Regions from separate parts of the Hymenobacter monticola genome, predicted to be linked through region 3. Evidence: riboswitches for the same ligand, from Rfam matches in the RefSeq annotation. Region 3 holds a riboswitch; each other region holds the start of a gene.
What was found. A riboswitch is a leader RNA that binds a small molecule or an ion and turns the genes downstream of it on or off. The one in region 3 is predicted to bind S-adenosylmethionine.
Positions count from the first base shown of each region.

Region 1 (7,652 bases), 1.9 Mb from region 3:
ACTGAACTAATCCATGGGACTCTTTGATTTTCTCAGCGACAAAGGCGAGCAAAAACCCGTAGAGCCCGCAGCGAAACCGGCTGCTGGCGGCACTGATTTTTTCGGAAACGCCGCCGACGCCCAACCGGCTACGACCGGCGACTCGTACACCGTGGTGAGCGGTGACTCGCTTTCTAAAATTGCCAAAAACCACTACGGCGACGCCGCCAAGTGGCATCAGATATATGAGGCCAACAAGGCCACAATCGGCGCAAACCCTGACCACATCGAAGTGGGCCAGGTGTTGACGATACCTAGTCTCTAGGTACTTTTTTGCAGAAAAAAGGTGAGAAAAGCCACTCTGTTTCAGGGTGGCTTTTTTGCGTTTATATTAATCATAACCAACTGCCATCCTGAGCGCAGCGAAGGACCTTCTCACGTCAGGAAGCTTTGACGTGAGGAGGTCCTTCGCTGCGCTCAGGATGACAGCTGGCTTGAGCCAGCGAAAAATATTTTTCGCTTTTCGCATTGCCCATCCAAAAATTTCTCCCGTACATTTGCCCTACCAACGCGGTACTCCCTGCTAACGGCGGGAAGTTTCAAGTTTTATACAGAAGCGGCGAGAGACTAGGCTCCCTGACCCGCTGGCAACCATCCTCTGCGAAAGGTGCCAATTCCTACCCACGGCGGCTTCGGCCACCTTGGGGCATATGATTCGAGTGCCATGGAATACTCCGCTGAATCCGCTTTCTTGAACCCGACTGCTCCGGCTGCTTTCCGCGCCGTGGTTTCGGGTTTTTCTGTTTTGGCCCTTGCCGGCCAGCTCCACGCCACGCGCCCGGCACGAATGCGAATGTGCTGTTGCTGCCCGTGTTGTTGCTAAGCTGATTTCAGCTTAGGCTCCCCCTCCCCTCCTTTCTGGATTTTCTGGTGGCTTGCCACGGCCGGCGCGCGCCCTTTTGGGCTCGCGCGGCTGGGTTCGGGCCGCCGCTTCAACACGGGCTATTCGGGGGATTATTACGTCATAAAGCGCTTACCCAAAGCATTTTGGCAAATCCAAACAATTCATCATTACGGGTTTTCAATCCCCCAAACGCAACCGCATCATGTCCGCTCCCTCCCTGCACTTCGAAACGCTGCAACTCCACGCCGGCCAGCAGCCCGACCCCACCACCGGCTCGCGCGCCGTGCCCATTTACCAAACCACCAGCTACGTGTTCAAGAATGCCGAGCACGGCGCCAACCTCTTTGCCCTGAATGAGTTCGGCAATATTTACACCCGCCTGATGAACCCCACCACCGACGTGTTTGAGCAGCGCGTGGCGGCGCTCGAAGGCGGCGTGGCGGCCCTGGCCACCAGCTCAGGCCAGGCAGCTCAGTTTATTGCCCTGAACAACATCCTGCAGGCCGGCGACAATTTTGTAAGCACGGCCTTCCTATACGGCGGCACCTACAACCAGTTCAAGGTGGCATTCAAGCGCTTGGGCATCGAGGTGCGCTTTGCCGATGGCGACAACCCGGCCTCTTTTGAGGAGTTGATTGACGAGAAAACCAAGGCCATTTACCTCGAAACCATTGGCAACCCCAGCTTCAGCATTCCCGATTTTGAGGCCATTGCCGCCATCGCCAACCGGTATGACCTGCCGCTGATTGTGGACAACACCTTCGGCGCGGGCGGCTACCTGTTCCGGCCCCTGGAGCACGGCGCGCACATCGTGGTAGAGTCGGCCACCAAGTGGATTGGCGGGCACGGCACCAGCATCGGCGGCGTGATTGTGGACGGCGGCACCTACGACTTCGGCAACGGCAAATTTCCGCAGTTCACCGAGCCCAGCGAGGGGTACCACGGACTGGTTTTCAATGACGTATTCGGCAAGGGCGGGCCGTTCGGCAACATCGCCTTCATCATCCGGGCCCGGGTGGAGGGCCTGCGCGACTTCGGCCCCTCGCAGAGCCCCTTCAACGCCTTCCAGCTGCTGCAAGGCCTCGAAACCCTGAGCTTGCGCGTGGACCGCACCGTGGAAAACGCCCTGAAAATTGCCACCTGGCTGGAGCAGCACCCGCAGGTAGAAAGCGTGAACTACCCCGGCCTGGCCAGCAGCCCCTACCACCGCCTGGCGCAGAAATACCTGAAGCGCGGCTTCGGTGGCGTGCTGAGTTTCCGCATCAAGGGCAGCAAGGAAACAGCCACGCAATTCATCGACAACCTGAAGCTCATCAGCCACCTGGCCAACGTGGGCGACGCCAAGACGCTCATCATTCAGCCCTCGGCCACCACGCACCAGCAGCTGAGCGAGGCCGAGCAGCTAGCGGCTGGCGTCACGCCCACCTCGCTGCGCCTCTCGGTCGGCATCGAGCACTTCGAGGACATTAAAGCCGACTTGCAAGCGGCATTCGATGCTGTGGGCAACACTGCGACCCAGCCCACTGAGGGTGATGAAGTAGACGAACCCGAGTTGGAGCACGCCCAGCCGCTGGAAGTGTAATTGTTAGTGATTAACGGTTAGTTGGTTCCAAAAGGCCATTGACCACTAACCGTTAACCATTAATCACTAAAAAACTGCCGCTGGCGGGCCACCTCTGGTGGGCCGGCGCCAGCCTCGCTGGCGGCCTAGGTATTTGGCAGCGGTAGAATCGGCCCACGGGCTCACCGACTTTCCTGATTTACAGTTGGAGGAAGTATGGGGGTGAGATACCGATGGTGGGCCTCGTGCGCCGATTCTACTGCTGCTTTTAGTTGTTAGAACCCATGTCAGAACAGTTTTTTTACATCCCCAGCCTGCCTCTTGAAAGCGGAGAGACCTTAGAAGATGCCCGCGTAGCCTACCGCACCTGGGGCCAGCTCAACGAGGACCGCGACAACGTGGTGTGGGTGTGTCACGCCCTCACGGCCAACGCCGACGTGCTGACCTGGTGGCCCGGCCTGGTGGGCCCGGGCTGCTACTACGACCCCGCCGAGTGGTTCATCATCTGCGCCAACGTGCAGGGCTCCTGCTACGGCAGCACCAGCCCGCGCGACCCTGACCCTGCCACCGGGCAGCCGCGTTACCAGCACTTTCCGCGGCTCACTATTCGTGATTTGGTGAAGGCCCATGAGCTGCTGCGGCAGGACCTGGAGCTGACCGACATTCACACGCTTATTGGCGGCTCGTTGGGTGGGCAGCAGGCGCTGGAATGGGCCGTGCAGCGGCCCGATTTGTTCGACCATTTGGTGGTTATTGCCACCAACGCGCGGCATTCGGCCTGGGGCATCGCCTTCAACGAGGCGCAGCGGCTGGCCATTGAGGCCGACCCGACTTACGCGGCCGGCCAGCCCGGCGGGGGCGACGAGGGCCTGCGCGCCGCCCGCGCCATGGCCCTGCTCAGCTACCGCAGCTATTCGGCCTACGCCGAAACCCAGACCGACCCCGACGATGACGAGCTGCCGCGCGAGCACCGCGCCAGCTCCTACCAGCGCTACCAGGGCGACAAGCTAGTGGCCCGCTTCGACGCCTACAGCTACGTGGCCCTGAGCCACAGCATGGACTCGCACAACCTGGGCCGGGGCCGGGGCGGCGTGGCGAAGGCGCTGCGCCGCATTGGCGCCCGTACGCTGGTGCTGGGCATCACGTCCGACGTGCTATTTCCGCTAAGTGAACAGCGGGAGCTGGCCGCGCACATCCCCGGAGCTATGTACGCCGAGTTGGACTCCCGCTATGGGCACGACGGCTTCTTGCTGGAAACCGGGGCCATTACGCACTTTCTGGAACGGTTCTACGCGCCCACGTTCGTGCACTGAGCAACGAGACTCTTGGGCATTAGTTGGATTGTAAAGAAGAATACCTGACTGAGCCAGAAACAGGCTTTTTGAGCACAAAGCGAAGCTATTAAGCACAAAGCGAGGTCAGTCAGCACAAAAGCTAAGTGCCCAGCACAAAACTATTTGCTTGAGCACAAGAGCGGGGCGTGCACTGCAGCTACCCCCCAAGCAAATTTAACGTTACTTAAGATGAATGAAAAGAACCCATTGCGCATCGGCCTGATTGGGTTTGGCTGCGTGGGACAGGGTTTCTACGACATCGTGCAACGGCAGCCAGAACTGAACTTGGCCGTGACGCGCATTGCCGTGAAAACGCCCGACAAGCCGCGCCCGCTGCCGGCCCATCACTTCACTTACCACGCCGATGAGCTGCTGGCTGACCCGGCAGTGGATGTGCTGGTCGAAGTCATCGACGACGCAGCCGAGGCATTTCGGCTGGTGAGCACGGCCCTGCGCCAGAGCCGCCGCGTGGCCACGGCCAACAAGGCCATGCTGGCTCGCCACCTGCCCGAGCTGGTGCAGCTGCAGGCCGAGTTTGGCGGCACGCTGCTGTATGAGGCAGCCGTGTGCGGCAGCATTCCGGTGGTGCGCACACTCGACCAGTATTTCAGCCACGAGCCGCTGCACGCCCTCAGCGGCATCTTCAACGGCTCCTCTAACTACGTGCTGACGCGCATGAGCGAGGACGGCTCGGATTACGCGGCGGCCCTAGCCGAAGCCCAGTTGCAGGGCTTCGCCGAAACCGACCCGGCCCTGGACATGGGCGCCTTCGACCCTCGCTCCAAGGCCGTGCTTCTGGCCGCTCACGCCTACGGTGTTTTCTTGGAATCTGACGCCGTACTGAACCTGGGCATTGAAGGCATCTCAGCGGCTGATATTGCTTATGCAGCGTCGCAGGGGCAGAAAATCAAAGTAGTGGCCAGCCTCAGCCGCCTGCCCAGCGGCCACCTCACGGCCCTGGTGACGCCGCAGCTAGTGGGGCCGGAATCACCGCTCTACGGGGTGGAGCGGGAGTTCAACGCCGTGGTGCTAGATGCGGAATTCGCCGGCACGCAATTCTTGCAAGGGCGCGGCGCGGGCGGGCACCCCACCGGCTCGGCCGTGCTGGCCGATGTGCTGGGCCTGCGGCGCGGCCTGCGCTACCAATACGCCAAACAGGCCGCTGCGCCCGCCGTGCAACTCACTCACGGCCTGGAACTGGACGCCTACGTGAGCCACCCCGACGCCGGCGTGCTGCGCGAGGTGCTGACCTGGCTGGAGCTGCCCACTGAGGCCCTAGCTTCCACCGAAGCGGGCGGCGCTTACGCCACCGGTCCAGTGGCGGTGCAGCAGTTGTGGGCCTGGCGCCGCGAGCTGCGAGCCAACGGCGTGTTTGTGGCCCGCGTGGGCGAGGCGCGCGTAACCGCGCTGGTAACCGAAAAGGCGGCAACTGGTTGGGCGTAAAAGCACGTGTACCCCGAAGCTCCTGCTTCGGCTCGGCAGAACATCAACTGTTCAACGCGAGCCGAAGCAGGAGCTTCGGGGTACACGTGCTTACGGGTACTCCCTACTTGAACTCGATACGCACGGGCACTTGCCCAGGGAATTTCAATAAGTAAATCCCCGCCTTGAGCGAACCGCGTAGCACGGAGAGGTCGCGAGTGCTGACCGGGTTGATGGTGCGCACCACGCGGCCGGCGGCGTCCAGCAGCTGGGCTTCGGTCAGGTTCACCCAGGCCTCGGGCAGCTGGATGCGAATGGCCGCGTCAGCTGGGTTGGGGTAGGCTTGGGCGGCGGGCTGGGTAGTAGCCACGGAGCGGGCGGCCAGCGTGGTACCGGCCTGGGCCAGTGCCGGCCGCAGGAAGTCACGGATGGCGCGGAAGGTGGTATCGGCGTAAGCCGTGTTGCTTTCGAAGGGAATGTGGCCGGCGCGCGAGAGGCGCACCAGCGTGCTGCGGATGCCCACCTGCGTGGCGCGCGGATGCAGGCGCCCACTGCCGTACACGTACTTGGGCGGCAGCAGCGAGCCCACCCGGCCCTGCAGGTAGGGCACGGTGCCATCAGAAGTGCCGTGCACGCTCAGCAGGGGCGCGTTGCCGGCCTCGATGACGCTGGGCTGCTCGGTGGCCCCGCTCAAGTTGAGCACGGCCAGCACGGCGCTGCTGTAACCGGGGTTGCCGCTGTTGCCCTCGATGCCGCCCAGGCTGTTGAGGCCCACATAAGCAGGCACTTCCGTGGCTTTGTCAATATAGCCTGCCGAGAGGGCCATGAAGGCGCCAGCCGACGAGCCGCCCACCACAATGTAGCTGGGCTGAATGCGGTAGGTATTCGTGGTGGCCGCGTCGCGGCGGAAAAAGCGCACGGCGGCGCGCATGTCCTGCATGCCGCGAATGGCCGCCTGGGCCACGCCCACCGTGTCGGCAGCAGGCGGCGGAAAGCCGGTGATGGGGAAGCCCAGGCGGTACTCGATGCTGGCCGTGACGTAGCCCAGCCGGGCCAGCTGGGTGCACACGTTCACCATGTAAGCATCGGTCTTGGAGCCCGTGATGAAGCCGCCCTGGTGGGCAAAGATGATGACCGGGCGCCGGGCCAGCACGTCGCCGGTGGGCTGGTACACGTCCATGGTCAGCGCCTGGGTGCTGCCGGTGTAGGTGGTGGCCGAGCCGTAGGTGACGTTCGACGTCACGGTCACGTTCGGAAAAATGGGCCGGTAGTAGCGCCCGCCGGTGGTGTCGATGAACGTCTGGGCCCGGGCGGCCGGCACGGCGGCCAGCAGCAACAGCAGGATGCGGAGAATGAATTTCATAAGGTTACAAATTACGTCATTGACAAGGGTTTATTCCACCACCACGCGGCGCACCAGCGCCGTGCCGGCCACCGTGAGGTGCAGCTGGTACACGCCCGGCGCCAGGCCGCGCACGCTCACCTCACCAGCCAACTGCTGGCCGGCCGTTGCCAGCTGGAGGCGACGCACCGTCTGGCCCAGAACGTTCGTTAACTCAGCCACCACCGGTGCAGCGGCCCCGGCCGGCAGCGGCAACGCCACTTGGAAGCTGCCCGAGGCCGGGTTCGGCCACACCTGCAGCCCGGCGGCCAGGGCCTGCGCGGGCGAGGCAGCCAGCACACCGGCCGCGCTCAGCTCCAGGGCGAAGCGGCCGGGGGCCGTGGTGCCGGCCAGCGTGAAGGCGTAGCGGGTGCCGGCGGCCAGGGGCGTGCGGGTGCCCGTCAGCCCATCGGTCAAAGCGAAGGCGCCGGGGGCATAGTTGGCTAGCTGGTCGGCCGTGAGCACGTAGGCGCCCGGGCTGGGCACGTCCACGGCGAGCGGGATGGTGGTGGGTGCCCCCACCATCGGCAGGCCGTTGATGGCCAGCGGCTGGCCGGCGGCCACGGTGGACAGGTTCAGGCCGCTGGGGTTGGACAGCTTGACGGCATCGAAGGCGGCATCGACGCCGCTGGTGGCGCCGGCTTGCTGGTACAGGTAGGCCTCGTCGGCAGCGGCCGGGGTGGCCGCGGCGGCCAGCGTGAGGCGCAGCTGCGGCCGGGTATCGGCAGTGGAGCGCTGTACCGTGGCCGTGTTAGCAACATTAAAGTTGGTGATGCGGGCGCTCACGGGCATGGTGAGCGTGACAGGCGACGCGCTTAAGGAACGCACAAAGAACCCCTGCCCCAGTGGAATGGTGGCTCCCACGCTGCCCATACCGTTCACGTAGGTGCGGTAGTTGCCGGCGTACTGGGCGGTGCTCACGAAGATGTACATCGCACCGCTCATGCCACTGGGCACGGGCACGGCATCCCAGCTCATGGCCGAGGCAAAGGGGTTACCGACCAGGTGCCAGCCGGCGGTGGGCGTGGCGGCCGGGGCCAGCGTCACGGCAATGTCTTCGTTGTTGCGGGT
Region 1 is NZ_CP094534.1:1,182,060-1,189,711, forward strand. It holds gene MTP16_RS05090 (LysM peptidoglycan-binding domain-containing protein) at 14-304, shown strand; SAM riboswitch class I at 583-696, shown strand; gene MTP16_RS05095 (O-acetylhomoserine aminocarboxypropyltransferase/cysteine synthase family protein) at 1,086-2,465, shown strand; gene metX (homoserine O-acetyltransferase MetX) at 2,729-3,757, shown strand; gene MTP16_RS05105 (homoserine dehydrogenase) at 3,968-5,221, shown strand; gene MTP16_RS05110 (alpha/beta hydrolase fold domain-containing protein) at 5,325-6,563, opposite strand; gene MTP16_RS05115 (alpha/beta hydrolase fold domain-containing protein) at 6,594-7,652, opposite strand, start outside.
Region 1: linked by a shared signal. The riboswitch ahead of MTP16_RS05095 (O-acetylhomoserine aminocarboxypropyltransferase/cysteine synthase family protein) and the one ahead of MTP16_RS20615 (ATP-grasp domain-containing protein) in region 3 are both predicted to bind S-adenosylmethionine.

Region 2 (7,652 bases), 490 kb from region 3:
GGGCAAAAAAGGCGGTTGGTGGGGTCTCAACCTACCAAGCAGGTGATGGGCATGCCTTTAGGAAGGCCAGCCTTGTGTTTTATCCCAGGGTTTTGCTCATCTTGCTGTTCACCTTATTCCCACCTCTATGCTCTGCAACCGCTACTTTCTTTTTCTCTTACTCCTGCTCGCCGCACCGCGGCTGGCGCCGGCCCAGGTCACGCCCATTGTGAGCAGTTGGATTGTGAACACCACCGGGGCCACCGGCTACAACGGCATTCCCAGCAACGTGCAGCGGGTGCAGTACTCGGCGGGCAATGTGTACGTCACCTGCACCGGTGTGCCGGCCTACAGCATTGGCCCCTGGCCCGGCAACCCCAACTCGGCCACCAATCAGAACTTCGTGTTCAAAATCACGCGCACGCCCCAGCCCAACACCGGCCCGGCCACCGCCACGCCCCTGGGCCACACCGGTATCTGGAGCAACGGCGTGAGCATTTTCAACGCCCGGGACGCCATGAGCTACAACAACGCGGGCGTGTGGAACCAGAACGCCATCGTGGTGGAAGGCCCCAGCTTCGATTCCTGCCTGGGCCACCCGGCCGGCAACGGCGAGTACCACCACCACCTCAACCCGCGCTGCCTCTACAACGACCGCGACAGCACGCGCCACTCCCCCATCATCGGCTTCGCCTTCGACGGCTACCCCATCTACGGGGCCTACGGCTACGCCAATGCCAACGGCACGGGCGCCATCCGCAGCATCCGCACCTCGTACCGGATGCGCAATATCACCACGCGCACCACCCTACCCAACGGCAGCACCGCCCCCTCCCCCGGCCCGGCCATCAACGCGGCCAAGCCGCTGGGCTATTACATCGAAGACTTTGAATACGTGGCCGGCCGTGGCGACCTCGACAGCCACAACGGCCGCTTCTGCATCACGCCGGAGTACCCGGCCGGCACCTACGCCTACTTCGTCACCATCAACCGGCTCTACGAAGGCGCCTACCCCTACACGCCCGGCCCTACCTACTACGGCGTGATTCCGGCCGGGGCTACCGGCCCGCAATCCGGCCAGGCCGTGGTGAATGAACCGGTGACAACCTACACCGTGACGGCCACCTTTCTGGCCGCCGGCCTGCAACTCACCACCTACCCCAACCCGGCCAGCGACGTGCTGAACATCGCGCCCGAAGGCGGCGTGGCCAACGACCTCACGGCCCGGCTCTTCAATACCCTGGGCCAGCCCGTGAGCGCCGCCCTGCAGTTGCACCCCTCGGTGCCAGCCGAGTTTAACGTCTCAAGCCTCGCGGCCGGGGTTTATTACCTGAAAGTGGACGGGTTGGGCGTGGCGGCCACCCAGAAAGTAGTAGTGACGCACTAGCCAGCGCCCTTACAGCCGCTCGCGCACCAGCCGCAGCACGCGCTCCACCTCGTTGCGCATGGGGTAGCTGTCCACCACGTGGTTGTTGTTGAGGAAGGTAAAGGCCACCAGGCGGCCGCTTTTGGTGCGCAGGTAGCCGCACATATTCAGGTTGTTGCTGAGCGTACCGGTCTTGCCCCACACCCAGGGGCCGCTGGCGTCGTGGTAGCGCTTGCGCAGGGTGCCCTGGCCCCCGCCGGCCGCCAGCAAGCTGAGCAGGCGGCGCTCGGGCACCTCCTGGTGCAGCCGGAGCAGCAGGCCGGTGAGGGTGCGCGGGGTGATGAGGTTGAGGCGTGAAAGGCCGGAGCCGTCCACCCACATCACCGGGTCGGACAGGCCGGTGAGCAGGTTTTTGCGGGCGTAGCGAATCACGCGGCTGGTGCTGAGCGAGTCGCGGCGACCAATTTTAGTGCTGCACATGAGCAGAAGCTGCTCGGCCAGGAAGTTGTCGCTCACGCGCAGCATGCGGCGGTAGAGCGAGTCGACGCGCAGGCCGTGGAGCGTGCGGATGGAGTCGCCCTGGGCGGGCCGCGGGCGCCACACAGCATTGCTGGTGGCCCGGCGCAGGGTGTCGCCCAACAATCGCAGCATTAACCCGCGGCTGGTGACGAAGGGCGTTTCATCGACCCATTTTTTCACGGTGGGCAGCACGTAGAAGCGGTTTTCGTGCGGGGCGCGAATGATGTGGGTGTCAGGGTCGAGGCCGGGCGTGCGCAGCTCGGCCGGCGCCGGGCCTACTAGCGGCGCGAAGTAGCGCGGCAGCACCCGGATACGCGACTGTGGCACCCCGGCCGGCCGCGTGCCCGCCCGCACCGGCGCAGGCGGCGTGGCGTAGAAGCGCACGGTGTTGCCGTAAATGGGGAAGGCCGCGCGCTCGGGCTGGAAGTAGTAGCCATAGTCGTCCCAGGTCCAGCCGGGACCGTAGGGCGTCACGGTAGCAATGTCGCAGTAGGCCAACGTGCGTTCGGGGCGGTTCAGCAGGAAACTGTAGGCGCGGCGGCTGGGCACGTCGCCGTGCAGCAGTGTGGGGTCGCCGGTGCCCTGGAAAAACAGGGTGTCATGGCGCGAGAAATAGCGCAGGCTGGGCAGCGAGTCGCCGAGCAGGTGCAGGCCGGTGTAGAAGCTGAACAGCTTCATGGTGCTGGCCGGGGTGAAGTATTTGCTGTCCTGAAATCCGTAGAACGGGCGCGTGCTGTCGGCGTAGGCCAGGCTCATGCCCACTTGGTGCATGCGCAGAATAGGCGAGGCCGACAGGACGGAATCGAGCCAGGGCAACGGCTTGCCGGGCACACCGATTTCGGCCGCCGCCGGTTTGTCGGTCGCCGATTGGGCGCAGGCCGGCAGTTGGGTAGCGCCGAGGAGGAGTAACAAGAAGAAATAGAGGGGGCGTCGCATCGGCCGCAACTTACGCAGCAAACGGGGCTGGGGTGGCTTAAAAAAGGAATTTATAACTGGCGCAGCGGACAAAGCCTCACCCGGCCCCGGTTCGCTTGGCGCACGAAGCCATAGGGAAAGAGGGCCACAGTGGCACGGGTGATTTCCGAATTAAAAACTCATCAAGCGCTTTCCTCCCGATGGGAAGCTCGGATGTCAGGGCAACCTCTCAAAAATCAAAACCCGCCCACAGCCGGTTGTTGTCAACTTTCCTTTCTCTACGAATCAACCGCATTAAGAAATGTCCACCAACGCCCTCTTCGCGCCCTTTGCGCTGAAATCCCTGCAACTCAAAAACCGCATTGTCATGGCGCCCATGACCCGCTCCTTCTCGCCAGACGGCGTGCCGGGCGCCGACGTGGCCGCCTATTACCGCCGCCGGGCCGAGGGCCAGGTCGGCCTCATTCTCTCCGAGGGCACCGTGGTGGAGCGTCCGGCGTCGTCTAACGACCCCAACATCCCGCATTTCTATGGCGAAGCGGCCCTGGCCGGCTGGCAGCACGTCATCGACGAAGTGCACGCGGCCGGCGGCAAAATTGGCCCGCAGCTCTGGCACATGGGCGTGATGGCCGAGCACCGCTCCGGCTGGAAACCTTCGGAACAGTTCGAAGGGCCCTCCGGCCTCTTCAAGCCCGGCGAAGCCACGGGCAAGGCCATGAGCGAAAAGGACATCACCGACACCATTGCGGCCTTTGCGCAGGCCGCGGCCGACACCAAGCGCCTGGGCTTCGACTGCCTAGAGCTGCACGGCGCCCACGGCTACCTCATCGACCAGTTTTTCTGGGACGGCCTCAACCAGCGCACCGATGCCTATGGCGGCGACGACCTCACCCAGCGCAGCCGCCTGGCCGTGGAGTTGGTGCGCGAAGTGCGCCGCGCCGTGGGCGAAGATTTCGTCATCAGCCTGCGCCTCTCGCAGTGGAAGCAGCAGGACTACGCCGTGAAGCTGGCCCACACCCCCCAGGAGATGGAAGCCTGGCTGCAGCCCCTGGCCGCGGCCGGCGTCGACATTTTTCACTGCTCGCAGCGCCGCTTCTGGGAACCGGAATTTGAGAGCGAAGGCTCTGATTTGAACTTCGCCGGCTGGGTGAAAAAGCTCACGGGCAAAACCACCATCACCGTGGGCTCGGTGGGCTTGTCGGGCGAGTTCCTGGCCGGTTTCGCGGGCGAAGCTTCTGAGCCTCAGAGCATCGACGAGCTGCTGCGCCGGCTCGACCGGAATGAATTCGACCTCGTGGCCGTGGGCCGCCAGTTGATTGTGGACCCGGATTGGGTGGAGAAAATTCAGCAAGGCCGCCTGGATGAAATGGTTGGCTTCAGCCGCGAGGCGCTGCGCACGCTGGTATAAGCGGGCGGTTTGCGCTTAAAGCACTCGTACCCCGAAGCTCCTGCTTCGGCCCGTTAGAACGTTCTGACGGGCCGAAGCAGGAGCTTCGGGGTACAAGTGCTTTCGGCCCTTGCTTAGGCTTGTAGCTGGCCGAAGCGTTTTTTCAACTCCTCATACGCGGCCGTTGAAATGGCCAGGTGCTGCACCACGGTAGTCGTTGACTGCGTGGCTTTGCCTTTGTCGTCGACTTTCGTGGTCACGTTCTCCAGGGTCAGGTACTGGCAGTTGCCGTCGTTGGGGGCGCGATGCAGCTTAAGGCGGGCAAACGGCTCCGTTTCCGACTGCATTTCGTGCGGCGTGAGGGTGTGGTACTGGCCGGTTTCGAGGGCGGTGCGGACGTGGTCGGCATCTTGCGCGTAGCCGATGGGATGGGGCAAAGTTTCTTCATCAGCCCACTCATTTGTCGCCTCGGAGAAGGGCTCCGTGGCCTGCGAGCGGGCCAGCCAGTAGGCCCCGCCCACAATGACGAGCAGCTCCACCACCCAGATAAGGGCCAGAAACACCCCCGAGGGCGTGGCCCCTTTCAGCGACCAAGTGCCGGTTTCGTTGATTTTGCCAATGGCCTCCCACATGGCGGCGGGGTGGGTGAGCACATCGGCCCACATGCTGGCGCTAAACGAGGTGCTGGTATCGGCATCGCGCCCGGCGCCGGTGGTTTCGGCATTGAACAGCAGCGTGAGGTACACGCTCCACTCCAGGTACACGGCCGCCAGCCCCACCAGCAACGCCAGCAAGCCCACGCCGGTGGGGCTGCGCAGCTTGCCGGCCTTGGCCAGCATCATCAAAATGCCGCCCAACACCAGCCCGAAACCCAGGCACAGGAAGAAGTTGATGTACACAAAAGGGATGTACCAGATGGCGTAAATGTAGACGAACGCCAGCACGCCCCCCGCGAGCACACCGCCCAGCAAAAACAGCAGCACGCCTCCCAGAGGCATTTTGTTGGAAGGTTGGTAATAAAGATTCATGTGGAAAGAAGGAAAAAGAGAAGGATAAGCTCAGCTAAAGGAAACGACGCCGAATGCATCAGGTTGCTCTAACCGACTATTTCCGCCGCACCATTCAACGCGCAAAAGCCCGTCAGGCAGCGTGGCGCGCCGCCCGACGGGCTAGTAATCCGCTAAGTGCTCTACCGCAGCACCGTGCCGTGACCGTGCGTCGGGGCACCATCGAAATGCCGCCTGCGCTTACGCCAGCACCGCTTCCGTTTCCAGCGCCACCGGCTCTGCAACGCCCAAGCCATCCAACGCCTGCGCCAAATCGGCAATCAGGTCGTCGGCGGCTTCCAGGCCGATGGAGAGACGCAGCAGGCTGTCGGCGAAGCCGGCGGCGCGGCGCGTTTCAGCCGGGATGGCCGTGTGCGTCATCGAGGCGGAGTGGCACACGAGGCTTTTGCCGCCGCCCAGGCTCACGGCCAGCTTGAAATATTGCAGGCTGGTAGCCAGCTGCGTGGCTGCCTCCACGGTGTCATCCTTCAGCACCAGCGCAACGATGCCACCGAAACCGTCGGGCTGCTGTTGCTTGGCCAGGGCGTGGCCCGGATGCGACGCCAGCCCCGGGTAGTACACGGCTTGGATTTCGGGCCTGGTTTGCAGGAACCGGGCCACCTGCAGAGCCGTGCGGCAGTGCTGGGCAATGCGCAGGTGCAGCGTTTCGAGCCCGCGGATGACCAGGAACGAATCGAACGGGCCCAGGATGGCGCCGGAGGCGTTCTGGATAAACTGGATTTGCTTGCCCAGTTCCTCGGTGGCCGCCACCACGGCCCCGGCAATGAGGTCGGAATGGCCGCCCAGGTACTTGGTGGCGCTGTGCACCACTAAATCAGCGCCCAGCAAAAGGGGCTGCTGCAGCACCGGCGAGGCAAAGGTGTTATCGACGCACAGCCAGGCGCCGGCGGCGTGGGCCAGCTCGGCCAGCCCGGCAATGTCGGATATTTTGAGCGTGGGGTTGGAAGGCGTTTCCAGCCACACCAGCCGGGTGCGGTCGGTGATGGCGGCCTGTACCTGGGCCAGGTCGGCGGTGTCGCAATACACGATGTCGATGCCAAAACGGCGGTACACGTGCTCGAACAGGCGGAAGGCGCCGCCGTAGATGTCGTCGATGGCCACAATCTGGTCGCCGGTCGAGAGCAGCTTGAGCACGGCGTCGATGGCGGCCATGCCGCTGGCGAAGGCGTAGGCCGAATGGCCGTGCTCGAGGCCAGACAGCAGCTTTTCCAAGGCGCTGCGGGTGGGGTTGGCGGTGCGGGAGTAATCGTAGCCCTTGTTGACGCCCGGCGACTCCTGCACGAACGTACAGGTCTGGTAGATAGGCACGGCGAGGGCGCCGGTGAGCTCGTCGACGGGAAAAGACTGAATGAGTCGGGTGGAGGCTTGCATGGGTTGTTGGCGTTTTTGTGGTTGAGACGAAAACGCACCCGCTTACCTAAGCACTTTCAAGATTTCTCACCGGAAAGGCATAAAAAAAGCCCTTCCGACAAGTCAGAAGAGCATCCCGCTGCAGTCGGGGCACATCTTGTAGACTTATCTTCTCCTGAACCGGCCAAAGCCGACTCAGAACAGGATTTAGCACCTGGCATTGCTGCTGGTTGCTAAGGCATCGCAGGGCCTGTCCCTCCGCCTTTCTTGATAAGTGCTCCGTATGAGGGAGCGCGCTGCAAATATAGCGGGCAAGTAAAACCGCGCAAGTAGTCGGCCTCAAAAATCCTTTTTACTCCGCTTACCTCCGCTGGCCTCATGCGTCCTTCCGCTCCCTCCCCTCTTTCCCTCACCGACCGGCTGGCCCTGCAGCGCACCCGCCTCGCCAACGAACGCACCTTGCTTACCTATGTGCGCACCTGTCTGGCGTTGGTGGGGTTTGGGCTGGCCCTGCTGCAGTTCCATCCCGAGCGCGGCGGCCGACTGGGCTACATGGCCTTGGCCGTGGCAGCCGTGGTACTGCTGGTGGGGCTGCTGCGCTTCCGCGTGCACCGCCGGCAGCTGGCTGCCTGCGAGCGCCCCAATTAGCGGCGCGGCTCCTGCGGTTTAGCGCTCAATATGCTTCACCTTGGCCTCGTCGAGGTCAAGCTGGGCTTCCTGCTGGCGCAGCACCTCGTCGTCGTAGGAGTCGTGGTGGCGCAGGTGCTCCAGCGTCTGGCGCTGCACGTTCAGCACATCGAGCAGCACCATGTGGTACTGGCGTAGGGCGGCGCGGCCGGCGTCGTTCACTTCCAGCGAGTTGAGGGTGCGGGCGGTGAGGTTGATTTCGGTTTGCATGCGCTGCTGCAGGCGGGCAATGAGCTCGTTGGCCTCGGTTTCGGCGGGGTACTGGCGCTGCAGGTGCTTCACGGCGGCCTCGCGCATGTGCAGGCGCACACCGGCTTCCTGCTCCTCCAGGGGCATGCGGTCGTCGTTATCGGCTATTTTGGTGAAGCGGATGATGGCCGGC
Region 2 is NZ_CP094534.1:5,404,114-5,411,765, forward strand. It holds gene MTP16_RS22605 (YHYH protein) at 128-1,366, shown strand; gene MTP16_RS22610 (D-alanyl-D-alanine carboxypeptidase) at 1,376-2,776, opposite strand; gene MTP16_RS22615 (NADH:flavin oxidoreductase) at 3,081-4,187, shown strand; gene MTP16_RS22620 (hypothetical protein) at 4,301-5,164, opposite strand; gene MTP16_RS22625 (trans-sulfuration enzyme family protein) at 5,414-6,604, opposite strand; SAM riboswitch class I at 6,746-6,860, opposite strand; gene MTP16_RS22630 (YidH family protein) at 6,962-7,231, shown strand; gene MTP16_RS22635 (Na+/H+ antiporter) at 7,250-7,652, opposite strand, start outside.
Region 2: linked by a shared signal. The riboswitch ahead of MTP16_RS22625 (trans-sulfuration enzyme family protein) and the one ahead of MTP16_RS20615 (ATP-grasp domain-containing protein) in region 3 are both predicted to bind S-adenosylmethionine.

Region 3 (7,652 bases):
TCCCGCTTGTCGTAAAAACCTCAACCATTGGCCTGAACCCCGCTTTTTGAGCGCCGTACCACCGGCCATGCAGCCCACCGACCCCACCCTGCCGCCCGTTCCCACGCCCCTCGCCGCCGCCGTCATCCCGGTGATTGAGGAGTCGGCGCGCATCGAGAAAGAGGTGGTGGAAACCGGCCGCGTGGTCATCCGCAAAACCGTGCACCACGAAACCCAGACCGTGGACGTGCCCACCCAGGAGGAGCAGGTGCAGGTGGAGCGGGTGCCCATCAACCGCGTGGTGGACACCCCGCCTGAGGTGCGCCACGAAGGCGACACGATGATAATTCCGGTGCTGCGCGAGGAGGTGGTCGTTACCACCCGCATTGTATTGGTGGAGGAGCTGCACGTGCGCAAGCGCACCCTCACCCTCAGCCATCCCCAGGAGGTGGAGCTGCGCCGCGAGCACGTGAGCTACGAGCGCATCGAGACGCCCCCGCCGGCGTCCGAAACGGCTTCCTGATTCCAACGTCTTTCGACATTTCCTTTCCTTCCTTTCCACATTTTCCTTTCCCCAGTACCATGGCCCAAACCGTAGTAGGCTTGTTCAATAGCGCTTCAGAAGCGCAGCAAGCCGTTCAACAACTCATGTCCGCCGGCTTCGTGCAAAGCAACGTCGACGTAGCCGCCCAGGATGCCCGCAACGCCCAAACCGTGATTGGCGGCGGCAGCAGCACCAGCGGCCGCAACAACGACCCCTCGGACTACACCAACAGCAGCGGCACCTCCGTGGAAGGCGCGGCCGACGCCACGGCCCGCACCGCCGGCCGCGCCGAAGACGGCATCAGCAACTTCTTCAGCAACCTGTTTGGCGGCGACGACAACGACGACGCCCGCGCCTATACCTCGGCCACCCGCAGCGGCCGCTCGGTCGTGACGGTGCACGCCGCCTCGGCCGATGAAGCCGAGCGCGCCCGCGACCTCCTCGACAACGCCGGGGCCATCGACGTGCACGAAGGCTACACCCGGGGCGCCTACGGCATGACGGGCAGCGCGCAGGGCTATGCTGCGTCCGGCACGCAGGCCACCGGCACCGCCGAGGGCGCCCAGAAGCTGAACATCATCGAAGAAAACCTGCAAGTGGGCAAGCGCGTGGAGCAAACCGGCGGCGCCCGCATCCGCAGCCGCATCATTGAGAAGCCGGTGGAAGAGCACGTGCGCCTGCGCGAAGAGCACGTGAACATCCAGCGCCGCGACGTGAACCGCCCCGCCACCGCCGCTGATTTCGAAGCCTTCAAGGAAGGTGAAATCAGCGTGACGGAATCGGCCGAGCGCGCCGTGGTGGCCAAAGAAGCCCGCGTGGTGGGCGAGGTCAGCATCGGCAAAGAAGTGACCGAGCGCGAGGAAACCGTGCGCGACACCGTGCGCAGCACCGACGTGCAGGTGGAGCAACTGGGCACCAACCAAACCGGTACCCGCTCGGCCGAGGACGATGCCTACAACAGCGGCACCGGCACCACCAACCGCTAGGCTCCCCTATCGTAAGCAAAAAGGCGGCTGCATGTGCAGCCGCCTTTTTTTGTTGCCCGCCGCTAGGCGGGCATTTCACGCCCACAAACTACAGCGCCATGTCCCGCACCGTCGTCGGCTTATTCAACCACGTTTCCGCCGCTCAGCAAGCCAGCGCACAGCTACTCGCCGCCGGCTTCCCGCAAGCCAGCATGCACCTCGCCACCTCCGATACCCTCCGCGCCGAGCACCTCTCCGCGCCAACCGAGGCCACCGAAGCACCCACCGAGCCACTGGGCACGGGCTTTATCCGCTTCTTCACCGACCTCTTCGCTGGCAACGAAAACGCCGATGCCGATGCCCACACACACGCTGCCGCCACCCACGCCGACAGCGCCGTCCTGACTGTGGTCGCGACTACTGAGGCCGATGCCACTCGCGCCCGACAGATGCTGGAGGCCGCCGGCGCCGTGGACGTGTACAAGCAGGCCGCGCCGCGCGGCCCGGCTGGCGCCGGCGATGATGTGGTGGATTTGGAAGGCCGCCTGGGCCGCGTGCGGGACAGCGACGAGCTGGATGCCAACGGGCTGACCACGCATTAGAACGAGTACCCCGAAGCTCCTGCTTCGGCACGTTGAACGAATGACGTTCTGACGCGCCGAAGCAGGAGCTTCGGGGTACTCGTTCTGTTTTATTCCGCCTTCTGCGCCAGCCGCAGCTTGCTGTGCTTGCGGCCGTACCCATAGTAGATGGCCATGCCCAGCGCCAGCCACACAATGAGGCGCAGCCACGTTTCCCAGGGCAGCGAAGCCATCATCACGAGGCACACGAGGATGCCCAGAATGGGCACCACCGGCACCCAGGGCGTGCGGAAGCTACGCGGCGCGTCGGGGTTGGTGCGGCGCATAATCATCACGCCCAGGCACACCATCACGAAGGCCAGCAGCGTGCCGATGCTCGTCATTTCGCCCACCACCGAAATGGGCACGAAGCCCGCAAACAGCGCAATGAACGTGCCCAGCAGCAGCGTCGACTGCGCAGGCGTGTTGAAAACCGGGTGCAGGCGCGAGAACACCGGCGGCAGCAGCCCATCCTTCGACATCGAGAAAAACACCCGCGACTGCCCCAGCAAATCGACCAGAATCACGGAAGTATAGCCCACCAGAATGGCCAGAATCACGGCCGACGACAGCCAGGCGTAGGGCGTTTTCTCAATGGCCACGGCCACCGGCGCCGCGTTGTCTTTGAACTCGGTGTAATTGGCCAAGCCCGTGAGCACGTGCCCAAACAACACGAATAGCACCGTGCACACTGCCAGCGAGCCAAGAATGCCCACCGGCATGTTGCGCTGCGGGTTCTTGGTTTCCTGGGCCATGGTGGCCACGATGTCGAAGCCGATGAAGACAAAGAAGATGACGCCCGCCCCGCGCAGGATACCGCTCAGCCCGAACTCGCCGAAGGTGCCGGTATTGGCCGGGATGTAGGGCTGGTAGTTGGCCGGGTCGATGTACTGCCAGCCCAGCGCGATGAACACCAGCACCACGGCCACCTTCAGGGCTACCACCAGCGCATTGAACCAGGCCGAGCCCTTGGTGCCGCGCGTCACGATGGCCGTAATGGCCAGCACGATGAGCATGGCCGGCACGTTCACGAAGCCGCTCACGGTGCTGCCGTCGGCCAGCGTGGCCGACTCAAACGGCGACATCACCAGCCGCGCCGGAATGTGCAGCCCGTACTTCCCCAGAAACTTGATGAGGTATTGCGACCAGCTGATGGCTACCGTTGCCGCGCCCACCGAGTACTCCAGCACCAAGTCCCAGCCAATAATCCAGGCAAACAACTCGCCCATGGTGGCATAGGAATAGGTATAAGCCGAGCCCGACACGGGCACCAGCGCGGCAAACTCGGCGTAGCACAGCGCCGAGAAGGCGCAGCCCACGGCCGCTACCACGAAAGAAAGGGTAACGGCTGGCCCCGCGTTGTTCGCCGCCGCAATTCCGGTAAGCGAAAACAAGCCTGCTCCTATAATAACGCCAATGCCAATGGCAATGAGGCTGATGCCGTTGAGGCTACGTTTGAGGGTGTTGCCGCCCGTTTCGGCCGCTTCGGCCCGAAGCAGCTCTAGTGATTTTTTAAGCATGTAGTTATTGAGCGCGCCGGTCGGCACGCGTATTAATGAACTGTCATGCTGAGCGCAGCGAAGCACCTTACCACGACGCGACGATTTGTGCGAACGTGATAAGCTGCTTCGCTGCGCTCAGCATGACAGACGAAAGGCGTTACTCACGCCAGCACCTGAATAACCGACTCCGAAAACCGCTCCATCTCCTCCAGCTGCGGACTGGCCTGCAATAGGAAAAAGTCTACGCCCACTTTCTCGAACTCCCCAATCCGGTCCTGCAGCTGGGCGGGCGTACCCGTCAGGCCCGTGCGCAGGCCGCGGTTCGACACCGAGTAGTCCTGCAGCGACACTTGCTGCTCCAGCTGCGTGCCGGCCAGCCACTGCTGGTAGTTGCCGTAGCCCGAGGCCGAGGCCTGCACGTTGGTGATGCGGTCCAACTCTTTTTTTACCTCGAGCTCGGTGTTGCGCACAATGGAGTAGCCGGCCACCCCAAATTTCATCGGCGGCAGGCCTTTCTGCTCGCGGCGGCGGCGCATATCGGCAATGCGGGCGCCTATGAGTTCGGGCGAGTCGCCGTGCATTACGTAGCCGTCGCACTGGGTTGAGATGAGGTCCTTGGCCGCTTCCGATTCGCCGCCGGCGTAGAGGAACGGCGCCTTGACAGGCTTGGGCTGCAGGATGTTGTCGGCCACTTGGTAGTACTTGCCCTCGTAGCTGAAATGGTCCTGCGTCCACACGTTCTTCACCACGTCGAGCCACTCGCGGGTGCGGGCGTACCGGTCGTCGTGCTGCTCGAAGTGCAGGCCGTACTTCGTGGCCTCGTCGCGCCACCAGCTCGACACCACGTTCAGCGACAAGCGGCCGGGCGCAATTAAATCAATGTTGGCGGCCTGCTTGGCCAGCAGCGCGGGGTTGTGGAAGGTGGGGCGCACGGCCACCATGATTTCCAGCTGCTCGGTCACAGCAGCCAGCGCGGCGGCCGTGCTCCAGGCTTCCAGCGACGGTGCCTCGGTGCCCTTGATGTCGTTCAAATACAGTTCGGCGATGAGCGTGAGGTCGTAGCCCCAACCCTCGCTGCGCTGCGCCAGCTGCTTCACGTAGCTCCAGTCGGTGGGCATCTGCTCGTCCTCGACGTTGCGCAGCCAGCCCCCAAAAATGGGCATCCAATATCCAAATTTCATGGCAGTTTTCTTATTGCCAACCGTCATTGCAGCGCACAGCGAAACACCCTCTCCCGGTGAGTATTCTTCGCTGCAACGAAGCGGCGAGGATGCCTCGCTGCACGCCGTGTTGACGGTTAACCTATTTCTTGATAAGCGGCTTAAGCCGTTGCCAACTCGACTTGCACGGCCGCCGGCACCGCAGCCGGCAGCTGCGTTTCGAGGTAGTCTACGAAGCGGGCGTAGGGGTCAAAACCCACCACGTTCACGGCATCGGCCACGAAGTTGGAAAGAGCGTTGATGTCGTAGAACAGCACGTCGCCGGTGCGGTCGTCGATGAGGTATTCGATGCCGCCCACGTCGATTTTGGCGGCGGCCACGATGCGCTCCACGGCGGCAATTACCTCAGCCGGCGGCGTGAAGGCTTCCACCTGAATCCCTTTTTTCGGCGCCTCCGTGAGGCAAAACTCGGCCGACTGTTCCTCCGGAATCTGGCAGATTTCGGCCGGGCACAGGTTGAAGCTCTCGCCGGTGGTGTACACCTTCATGGCGTAGAGGAACTTGCCGTCCAGCGTTTCCACGCGGTGGATGTTGCCGCCGCGGGGCGTCACGTACTCCTGCACCAGGGCAGTCTGGTCAATGCCGAGGTCTATCTGGTTGGCGTCCACGGCCGCTTGCAGGCCCTCAATGGTGTCGAAGCGGATGATGCCCGCGCCGCTGCCGCCGATGTTCACCTTCACCACGATGGGGAAGCGCAGCTCGCGGGCCGCGTCCACGGCGCGCGAGGCGTGGTTGATGACGCGCGAGGCCGGGTACTTCAGCCCCAGCGACTCAAACAGCGAGAGCTGCCGGGCCTTGTTGGTTTCGATGCTGGTGGCCACCGAGCCGTTGATGATGCGCGTGCCGATGCGCTCCAAATGCGTGGCGTAACCGGCCGTGTGGAAGATGCCCTGTCCGTGCCCGCGCAGGTAGGCCGAGGAGCTCATGCGGTTCACCACCAGGCTGTAGCGGCTTTCTTTTTCCGAAGGGTTGAAGAGGTGGTGGGCGGCGTCAATCTTCTCGTAGGGCAGTCCGCGGCGGTCCAGCTCGGCAAAGAGCGGCTTGAACCATTCGGGGTGCTCGAAGTAGATGCCAATGGGCTTTTGAACAGCAGACATACTTGGAAATAAAGTAGTTGAAATACAGGCAAGCGGGCACGCTGCTCAACGCAGGTGGTGAACTGGCAAAGCCCGAAATGAGAGGAGGATTTGGCCGCCCAGCGCCTTGCGCCAGGCCACGGCCGAACAAGGATGAGAAACCTCGACGGATATGCGCAACACCGCAGCCGCACATGGCGGCCCGGCGAAGCCAATATGCTCCGGTTTCGGTTTAGCTACCCGCGATGAAAAAGAGGCACCGGGTTAAGCCAGGCAACAACAGCAACAACACGCCATGCCAGCCCGGTGCATCAGCGCCAGACGGGCATTAAAAGCTGTAAAAATTGCGGGTTGGTTGTTGGAGGCTTCCACGGCAACTTGTTTTTATATGGTCAGGAATTGGCACCGTTTCAGGAATATCCCAGATGGTTGCCGACGCGTCGTAGAGCCTGTCTCTCAGCGTCTCTGTATAAAAACAATCCTTTGGGGAGAAAGAATTGATACGGCAAAGATACAGCAAGGCCCTTCGATTTGTTCAAACCGAGGGGCCTTGCTATGAAAAACGGGTTATTTCCGCAGCGCCAGTCGCAGCCCGCCCATCAGCCAGCGGGTGGGCATCTGAGCGCCCAGCAGGTCGGAATACTTCTCGTTGAACAGGTTCTGCACCTGGCCCGTGAGCCACAGCCGCTGAGGCAGCAAGGCCACTTCGAGCCGGGCGTTGAACACCGTGTACTCGGCGTTATTTGTGCGGTTGATGGCTGCGGCAGTGCTGGCGTCGCGCTGCTTCCAGAGGCCGCTGAGGCTGCCGTTCACACGCTTTGAGGTTAGGCTGACTGTGCCTGACACTACCTGGCGGGCAATGTTGGCGAGGTACTGCGAGGCGATGTTGTCGGCATTGCTCACCTTCACCAGCATATAGCCCACGCTGCCGTCAAAGCGGGTGGTAGGTGAGAATTGGCGCTGGTACACCAGCTCCGTTTCCAGGCCGCGGGTAGTCACGTCGAACAGGTTTTGGGCGTAGCGGTAGGTGGCGGCGGGGTTGAGGTTGGTGAGGCCGCTGGCCTCGATGACGCGGGCGCCGGGCGTGGGCACGTAGTCAATCTGGTTGTTGCCCTTGCGCAAAAAGCCGGTGGCTTTCACCGTGAAACCGGGCAGCGAGCGGTAATCGGCGCCCGCCTCGTAGTTCATCGTGCGCTCGGCCTGCAAGCCGGCGTTGCCCACGTTGAAGCCGCTGGGCACGGTGCCAGCCCGGCCGTTGGCGTTATAGCGCTCGGTGAAATCGGGCGCGCGAATGGCCCGGCCGATGGCGCCGCGCACGGTCAGCTCCTCCCCTATCTGCTGGCTCACGTTGAGCTGGGGCACCACTTCGGTGCCGTAGGCCTGGTCGTGGTCGAGGCGCAGGCCGCCGGTGAGGGCTAGGCCCGCCGTGGGCGTGAGGGCCACCACGCCGAAGGCCGCGTAGTGCCACTGGTCGTGGTTGCCGCGGTCGTTGCTGACCACCGAGCGGTGGTCGGCCTGGCCGCCCAGTGTGGCCCGCAGCTTGTCCGTGAATTGCTGCTGGTGGCTGAGCAGCACGTTGGTATAGCGCGTGAGGTGGTCGCTGGCCACCGAGGTGGGCGTATAGAGGTAGTAATCGGTGCTGCGGCTGGTCGACACCTGAGCCTCGGTGCGAGCCCGCTCGTTGTGCTGGTAGCGCAGCTGGCCCTGGTACCAGTCCTTATTGGTGGTTTCGCGCGAGAGGTCGCC
Region 3 is NZ_CP094534.1:4,913,608-4,921,259, forward strand. It holds gene MTP16_RS20590 (YsnF/AvaK domain-containing protein) at 68-502, shown strand; gene MTP16_RS20595 (YsnF/AvaK domain-containing protein) at 562-1,509, shown strand; gene MTP16_RS20600 (hypothetical protein) at 1,608-2,090, shown strand; gene MTP16_RS20605 (amino acid permease) at 2,180-3,628, opposite strand; gene MTP16_RS20610 (LLM class flavin-dependent oxidoreductase) at 3,772-4,791, opposite strand; gene MTP16_RS20615 (ATP-grasp domain-containing protein) at 4,932-5,927, opposite strand; SAM riboswitch class I at 6,288-6,382, opposite strand; gene MTP16_RS20620 (TonB-dependent receptor plug domain-containing protein) at 6,474-7,652, opposite strand, start outside.

Region 4 (7,652 bases), 1.5 Mb from region 3:
CGATGAGGATGTTGGGGTCGAAAATGATGTCGGTGGCCGGGAAGCCGATGCCCATCAGCAGGTCGTAGCTGCGCTGGCAAATGGCAATGCGCCGCTCGTAGGTATCGGCTTGGCCTTCTTCGTCAAAGGCCATTACCACCATGGCCGCGCCGTACTGGCGCACCGTGCGGGCCCGCTGCAAAAACACCTCCTCGCCCTCTTTCAGCGAAATCGAGTTCACGATGCTCTTGCCCTGCACGCACTTCAGGCCGGCCTCAATCACGCTCCACTTCGAGGAGTCTATCATCACCGGCACCCGCGCAATGTCGGGCTCGGAGGCGATGAGGTGCAGAAACGTCGTCATGGCCTGCTCCGAATCAAGCATGCCCTCGTCCATGTTGATGTCGAGCACCTGGGCGCCTTCCTCCACCTGCACGCGGGCCACGGCCAGCGCCTCCTCATAAGCACCCGTGCGAATGAGCCGGGCAAAAGCGCGCGAACCCGTCACGTTGCAGCGCTCGCCCACGTTCACAAACAAGCTCTCGGGCTTGATGTCGAATGGCTCCAGGCCGCTGAGGTGGGTGGCGGGCTGCAACTCAGTCGGCAACTCGCGCGGCTTGTACCGCTCGGCCAGCTTGCTCAGTTCGGCGATGTGCTGGGGCGTGGTGCCGCAGCAGCCACCCACCACCGTCACGATGCCGTCTTTCAAATAGTCTTCCACCAGCGCCGCAAATTCCTGGGCCGACTCGTCGTAGCCACCGAAAGCATTGGGCAAGCCGGCATTGGGGTAGGCCGAAATGTGCACGTCGGAAATGCGGCTCAGCTCCTCCACGTACTGCTTAAGCTGGTGAGCACCGAGGGCGCAGTTCAACCCCACGCTCAGCAGCGGCAGGTGGCTGATGCTGTTCCAGAATGCCTCCACCGTCTGCCCGCTCAGCGTGCGGCCCGAGGCGTCGGTGATGGTGCCCGAAATCATGACGGGCACCACGCGGCCCCCATCGTCAAAGAATTTCTGCACGGCGTAGAGCGCCGCCTTGGCGTTCAGCGTGTCGAAGATGGTTTCGATGAGCAGTGTGTCCACGCCGCCATCCACGAGGCCGCGCACCTGCTCCAGGTAGGCAGTGGCCAGCTCGTCAAACGTCACGGCGCGGAAGCCGGGCCGGTTCACGTCGGGCGAGAGCGAGGCAGTGCGGTTGGTGGGGCCCACGGCGCCGGCCACGAAGCGCGGCTTGTCGGGCGTGCTGTATTCATCGGCCGCCTCGCGGGCTAGGCGGGCCGACTCGTAGTTCAGTTCATACACCACGTGCTCCAGGCCGTAGTCGGCCTGTGCAATGGTGGTGCCCGAGAAGGTGTTGGTTTCCACCATGTCGGCCCCGGCGGCGAAATACTCGGCGTGGATGCCCTTGATGATGTCGGGCCGCGTGAGGCTCAGCAGGTCGTTGTTGCCGCGCAGGGGCCGGTCGTGGTCGGCGAAGCGGGCGCCGCGAAAGTCCTCCTCCGTGAGCGGGTGGCGCTGAATCATGGTGCCCATGGCGCCGTCGAGAATCAGCAGGCGCTGGCGCAGGATTTGGGGAAGCGGAGAAGGAGCGGCGAGGGTGGCGGTGGGCATTTCTTTTCTGGGGTCGAATAGCTACGTAAGCGCGTATCCAGAAAGAAACCCGTGCGGGCTGGCACAGTTCCGGCTGTCATCTTCTTTCACCAAAAACAGCGGTGAAACGGGAGTTGGCACCTACTCGCGGTAGGTTGCCAAGACGTCATCGGGCCCGGTCCCTCGGTCTTTCTGGATAGCAGCGTAGGGCGAAGATACGACGCAACCCTTTAAATCAATTTGGCCCCGTGGGCCTACCTCCAAAACAAAGCCCCGGCCCGCGCCAAGTGGGCGCAGGCCGGGGCCTTCTGCTATACAAAGCCGCTACAAGAGCTAGTCTTTCTTCACGCAATTCGGGACGGTCTTGCCGTCTTTTTTCTTGGTTCCTTCCTGCTCGTAACCTTTCCAGCAGGGGTCTTTTTTGGCGGTGCTTGCTTTTTTCGTCGGCATAATTCGGGTGGCTTCCGGTGAGAAAAAAGACGGTGGCCAGTGCGCCGGGCCACCCTCAACACTCAGCCGCTGGCGCTGCGACTCGGGCTGCTGTACGCAGTCCGGGGCCAGAAGTTCAACTAAAGAACCATAAAAGCCAGCTTACAGCACCCAGCACGGCCACGCACTGCCCGCCAGAAACACGGCCGGCTCCGGCGGCAGCTCCAGAAACGCCGTGGCTCCCACCAGGCTCAACATGTCGCCCGAGCCGCCCACGCGCAGCGGCGTAGCCAGGCGCCGGCCTTCGGTATCCACGGTCAGGCGCACGGGCACGAAGTGTGTGAGCTGGGGCTTGAAGTTGATATCCACTGTGAGCACGGCCGGCGCAGGGGTTTCAACCGCTGCTACTGCCGGCGCACCTTCCGGCTGCTGCACGGCGCGCAGCCAGGGCCGCGCGTAGCGGCAAGCCGTGATGAAGGTGGAAACCGGATTGCCAGGCAAGCCAAACACCACCGGCCCGCCTTCCCGGGCCCCAAACCACAGCGGCTTGCCGGGGCGCTGCTGCACTTCGTGGAAAATTTCGCGCACGTGCAGCTCGCGCAGCAGGCCCGGCAGGTGGTCGGCGCGGCCTTTGCTCACGGCCCCGCTCAGCACCACGGCATCGAAGCCCGCGCCGAGGATTTTGGTGAGGCCGTCGCGCAGCTCATCGAGTGCATCGGACAGGTGGAAGAGCGAAACCGCGGCTCCGTCCTGCGTGAACAGCGCCTGCAACGCGTAGGCATTGGAGCGCCGAATCTGGTGCGGCAGCGGCGTTTCCTGAATGCCCACCAGCTCGTCGCCGGTGCTCACCACGGCCACGCGGGCGGCGCGCGTCACGGCCACTTCGGCGGCGCCCACGGTGGCGGCCACGGCCAGCTCGGCCGGACCCAGGCGGGTGCCGGGCGTCAGCAGGGCATCGCCGGCGCGGCGGTCGGCGGCCTGGTGGTGGATGTTGACGCCGGACGTTTCGGGCGCCGCAATCTGGATGCGGGCGCGGTTGTCGTGTAGCAGGATGTCCTCGTAGCGCACCACTACGTCGGTGCCGGCGGGCAGCACCGCGCCGGTCATCACCTCCACGGCCTTGCTGGGGTCGAGCAGGGGCCGGGACGGGGCGCCGGCGTACTGCGCGTGCTGAATTTCAAATTCCGTTTGCCCGCCAGCCCAGGCGGCGTGGGCCACCGCAATGCCGTCCATGGCCACCCGGTTGAAAGGCGGAAAGTCGCGGTCGGCCGTCAGCGTTTCGGCTAGCACGCGGCCGGCGGCGTGGAGCAGGGGCACGGTTTCGGGCGGCAGCGGGCGGGCCGTGGCGAGGACGAGGGCGATGGCTTCGGCGGGGGAAAGCATGGGATGGAGTTTGATAGAAAGTAGGGGCGGGGCTTGCCCCCGCCCGTCGTTGAACAATACTACATCTGACCGTTCAACGACGGGCGGGGTCAGGCCCCGCCCCTACCAATTCTGGGAAGCTACGGAATCAGCCGGTTCTGACGCAATTGCGCGAACAAGTCGAAGAAAGAGTCTTCCGTGCTCTGAAATACCGTGAAGCCGCGCTTGCGGCTGTTGGCCATGTCCGTCATCACCTCAATGGGCCGGCCCAGGTCCAAATCGGTGTGCCAGGGCGAAGCCAGGCGGTTCAAATCCGGCTCGGTCAGGCCGTGCTTGGTTGCGATTTCGCGCCAGGTGTTGGCATCCTGCGCCAGCTCGGTTTCCAGCGGGTGAATGGTGCCGTCGAAGCCCACGGCCTCCACCCCGAACCACTCGGCCAGGCGGCCCCACAGCTGGCTCCAGCGGAAAACATCGCCGTTCACCACGTTGTAGGCCTCGTTGCGGGCGGCTTCGGTGGTGGCGGCCCACACCAACTGCTTGGCAATGACGCGGGCATCGGTCACGTCCGACAGGCCTTCCCACTGCGCCTGCGAGCCGGGCCAGCGGAAGGGCCGCCCCGTTTCCTTGCAGATGCTGGCGTACACGGCCAGCGTGGTGCCCAGGTTCATGAGGTTGCCCACGGCCTTGCCGATGATGGTGTGCGGCCGGTGAATGCTCCAAGTAAAGCCGTCGCGCTCGGCCGCGGCGTACACCTCGTCTTCCTGAGCGTAATAAAAGTTGTCGAGCGCCAGCCGGGGCTGCGACTCGCGCAGAGGTGTGGGCGGCGGCACACCCCCGCTCACGTAGGCCTCAAACGGCCCCAGGTAGTGCTTCAGCCCCGTAACCAAGGCCACGTGCTGCACCGAGTGCTTTGGCCCGAGCACAGCCAGCAGGTTGCGCACCATGGCGCTGTTCACGCGGATGTTCTCGGCCTCGGTGTCTTGGCGCATCCAACTGGTGATGAACACGTGCGTGGGTTGAATGTCGGCCAGGGCGGTTTCGAGGCTGGCAGGGTTCATCAAATCGGCGGCCACGGGTTGCAGGCCGGGAATGCTGGTATCGGGCCGGCGGGCCAGGCCGTAGGTGGTCCAGTTGTGGGCCAGCAGCTCCTGGGCTAAGTTGCTGCCGATGATGCCACTGGCGCCGACGACTAATGCGGTATTGTTCATAATTAGATAGGGGAAAGGAGCGGCCTTAAATGGGCCGGCGCGGCGGATTTGCCGCAGCAGGCGCGGTCCATGCGGGCCGGCGCCGGTTAGAAAACGGCTGCCTGGCTCAATAGTTTGCCACAAAACATTTGGGGGCTGAGTTAGCTAGATGAGAAGCAGCGCGGACTTTGTAGTCCGCGTCCCCGCACCGTTCGGGTGTCATTTCGGATTTTAGCTTGTCGATACGGACTACAAAGTCCGCGCTACAGCCAGCGCATTTCACTCAACGATTAGTAGACAAACCACGTCTCTACGACCTATGCTTACCAAGAATTTTACCCACGTCAACGCCGCCAACCAACCCACCATGGTGGATGTGGGCCAGAAAACGCCCACCCGCCGCGTGGCCCGCGCCCACTGCCGCGTGGTGCTGGGCGAGGAACTGTTGAGCCGCGTGCAGGCCGGCGAGATGCCCTCGCACAAAGGCCCGGTCATTCACACGGCCATCCTGGCGGGCATCATGGGCGCCAAAAAAACGGCCGACCTCATCCCGCTTTGCCACCCGCTGGGCCTCGATGACTGCAGCATTACCATTGAGCCCGAGGGCGCTGACGCGCTGCGCGTGGTGTGCACGGCCGTGGTCACGGGCCGCACCGGCGTGGAGATGGAGGCCCTGACCGGTGCCACCGTGGCCGCCCTCACCATCTACGACATGTGCAAGGCCTTTTCGCACGACATCACGATTGATAACGTGCAGCTTATCGCCAAAACCGGCGGCAAGAAAGATTTCAATCGGTTCGAAAATTTGTAAATTCCGGCATGGATAGTCTGCCTAGCTCAACCGTAAAACGCTTCAAGCACGCCGCCCTCACCCGCCCCGACGTGGGCGAATTTGGCCGCCACGAACTCGCCATTCTCGGCGCGCCCTGCGGCGACATTCAGACGCTGGTAGCGCAGCTGCTGCCGCTGCTGGCGCCCCAACTGCGCGTCGCTTACGTGGATGCCGACCACGCCGCCGGCGATGCCGCCGCGGATGCACCGGCCGCGACCAGCAAAGCCATGCCCTATGTGGCCGAAAACGGCCTTTCGGCAGAGCTGGTTGATAAAATCACCCACCGTCAGCTCAACCTCACAAGGGTGCTGGACCGCTTCACGCAGCCCGAGCTGCTGGCTCACGAAAGCGTGGTGCTGGTGAATGGCAACCACTTCCGCGCCCGCCAGCAGGTCGTCATCGTCGACCCGCGCAAGCCCTTGGACAAGAAGCTCGACCGCCTCACCGATGTGCGACTTATTCTGCTGGCTGAAGGCCAGACGGAGCTGCCCGCCGTGCTGGCCGAACACTTCAGCGCCGCGCCGCTGCCGCCCGTGCTGCGCCTGCCCGAAACCCAAAAAATAGCCGCCTTCATCAAGCAGTGGTACCAAATGGCCGTGCCGGTGCTGCGCGGCCTCGTGCTAGCCGGCGGCCGCAGCGAGCGTATGCAAACCGACAAGGGCGCCCTGCACTACCACGACCTCGACCAGCGCCAGCACACCGCCGCGCTGCTCAGCGAGTTTTGCCCCGACGTGCGCGTATCCGTGCGGCCCGACCAGGCAGCGAATCTGCCCGCCGGGCTCAATCCCCTGCCCGATACCTTTCTGGGGTTGGGGCCGCTGGGCGGCATCCTATCGGCCTTTCAGGCCGACCCGAATGCGGCGTGGCTGGTGCTGGCCTGCGACCTGCCTTTCCTCACCCGCGACACGCTGGAACACCTGGTGAGCAACCGGCAGCCGGCGCGCATGGCCACCTCGTTCCGCAGCCCCTGGGATGAATTTCCCGAGCCCTTGGTCAGCATCTGGGAGCCGCGCAGCTACGGGCAGCTGCTGCGGTTTCTGAGCCTGGGCTACTCCTGCCCGCGCAAGGCCCTCATCAACTCCGACATCGAGCTGCTGACCGCGCCCGTGGCCGAGGAGCTGCGCAACGTGAACACGCCCGAGGAGCGGGCCGCCGCCGAGCAGGAGCTGGCCCGCTGATTTGCTGGAAAAGGCAGCCAGGCCGGCGGCCAGGCAGCTCAAAGCCCAGAAAAAAGATTCTTGATTAACTTTCTGAAAGCCTGATTGCCGCCACGGTAGTCAGGCTTTTTTCGTGCGCGATGGATGCAATGTGAGGGAAGAAAAGGGCGTTTGCAGCACAGGTTGGCACACTTTTCGAATTCCGCCCGCCAGCGTTTATTCATTCACTCGCTATTACTATCATGAAAAAAGTCCTCATTCCAGCCGCCTTGCTTCTGGCCACGGCCGCTGTTTCTTCGGCTCAGGCGCAGGATGTGCGCTTTGGCCTGCGCGCCGGAGCCAACTACTCCAACCTGGCCGGCGACATCAAAAACGAATCGACTTACAACAACAAAGTGGGCTTTCTGGGCGGCGTGCTGGTGAACGTGCCCGTGATCAGCGACGGCTTCTTCTCGGTGTAGCCCGAAGTGCTGTATTCGCAAAAAGGCTTCGAAAACAAGCCTGCTGAATACACCAACCTTCTCGGTACCAAGCAGAAGCGCGAAGGCCAGGTAAATTATAACTACCTCGACGTGCCGGTGCTCCTGAAAATCAATGCCGGTGGCTTCATTGCCGAGGCCGGCCCGCAGTATTCCTACCTCATCAGCGCCAACGACGAGACGAAAGTCACCACCACCTCGGCCCTGAACGGCACGCCCACTACCACGGAATCCCAGAACAAGCGCGACGTGAGCGGCCTCAACCGCAACGAGCTGGGCTACCTGGCCGGCATCGGCTACCAGGCCGATAACGGCCTGAGCCTGAACCTGCGTTACACCGGCGCCTTCAGCGACTTTGTGAAGTCCGACAACGGCACCTACTTCAACGGCGACCTGAAAAACGCCCGCCACTCGGCGTTCCAATTGTCGCTGGGCTACCTGATTCCGGCGAAGTAAGCAGCACACTCACCAACGCCTGTCATGCTGAACGCAGTGAAGCACCTTATCACGCTGGAACGGTTGGTTCTGGCGTGATAAGGTGCTTCACTGCGTTCAGCATGACGAATAGTTTACGGGTGCGCCGCCACCCACTCCGTGCCGTCCTCGTATTCCTCGCGCTTCCAGATGGTCACCACCTGC
Region 4 is NZ_CP094534.1:771,780-779,431, reverse strand. It holds gene metH (methionine synthase) at 1-1,588, opposite strand, end outside; SAM riboswitch class I at 1,662-1,770, opposite strand; gene MTP16_RS03470 (molybdopterin molybdotransferase MoeA) at 2,159-3,379, opposite strand; gene MTP16_RS03465 (SDR family oxidoreductase) at 3,499-4,566, opposite strand; gene moaC (cyclic pyranopterin monophosphate synthase MoaC) at 4,865-5,356, shown strand; gene MTP16_RS03455 (NTP transferase domain-containing protein) at 5,365-6,555, shown strand; gene MTP16_RS03450 (hypothetical protein) at 6,777-6,995, shown strand; gene MTP16_RS03445 (outer membrane beta-barrel protein) at 7,002-7,469, shown strand; gene MTP16_RS03440 (molybdenum cofactor biosynthesis protein MoaE) at 7,583-7,652, opposite strand, start outside.
Region 4: linked by a shared signal. The riboswitch ahead of metH (methionine synthase) and the one ahead of MTP16_RS20615 (ATP-grasp domain-containing protein) in region 3 are both predicted to bind S-adenosylmethionine.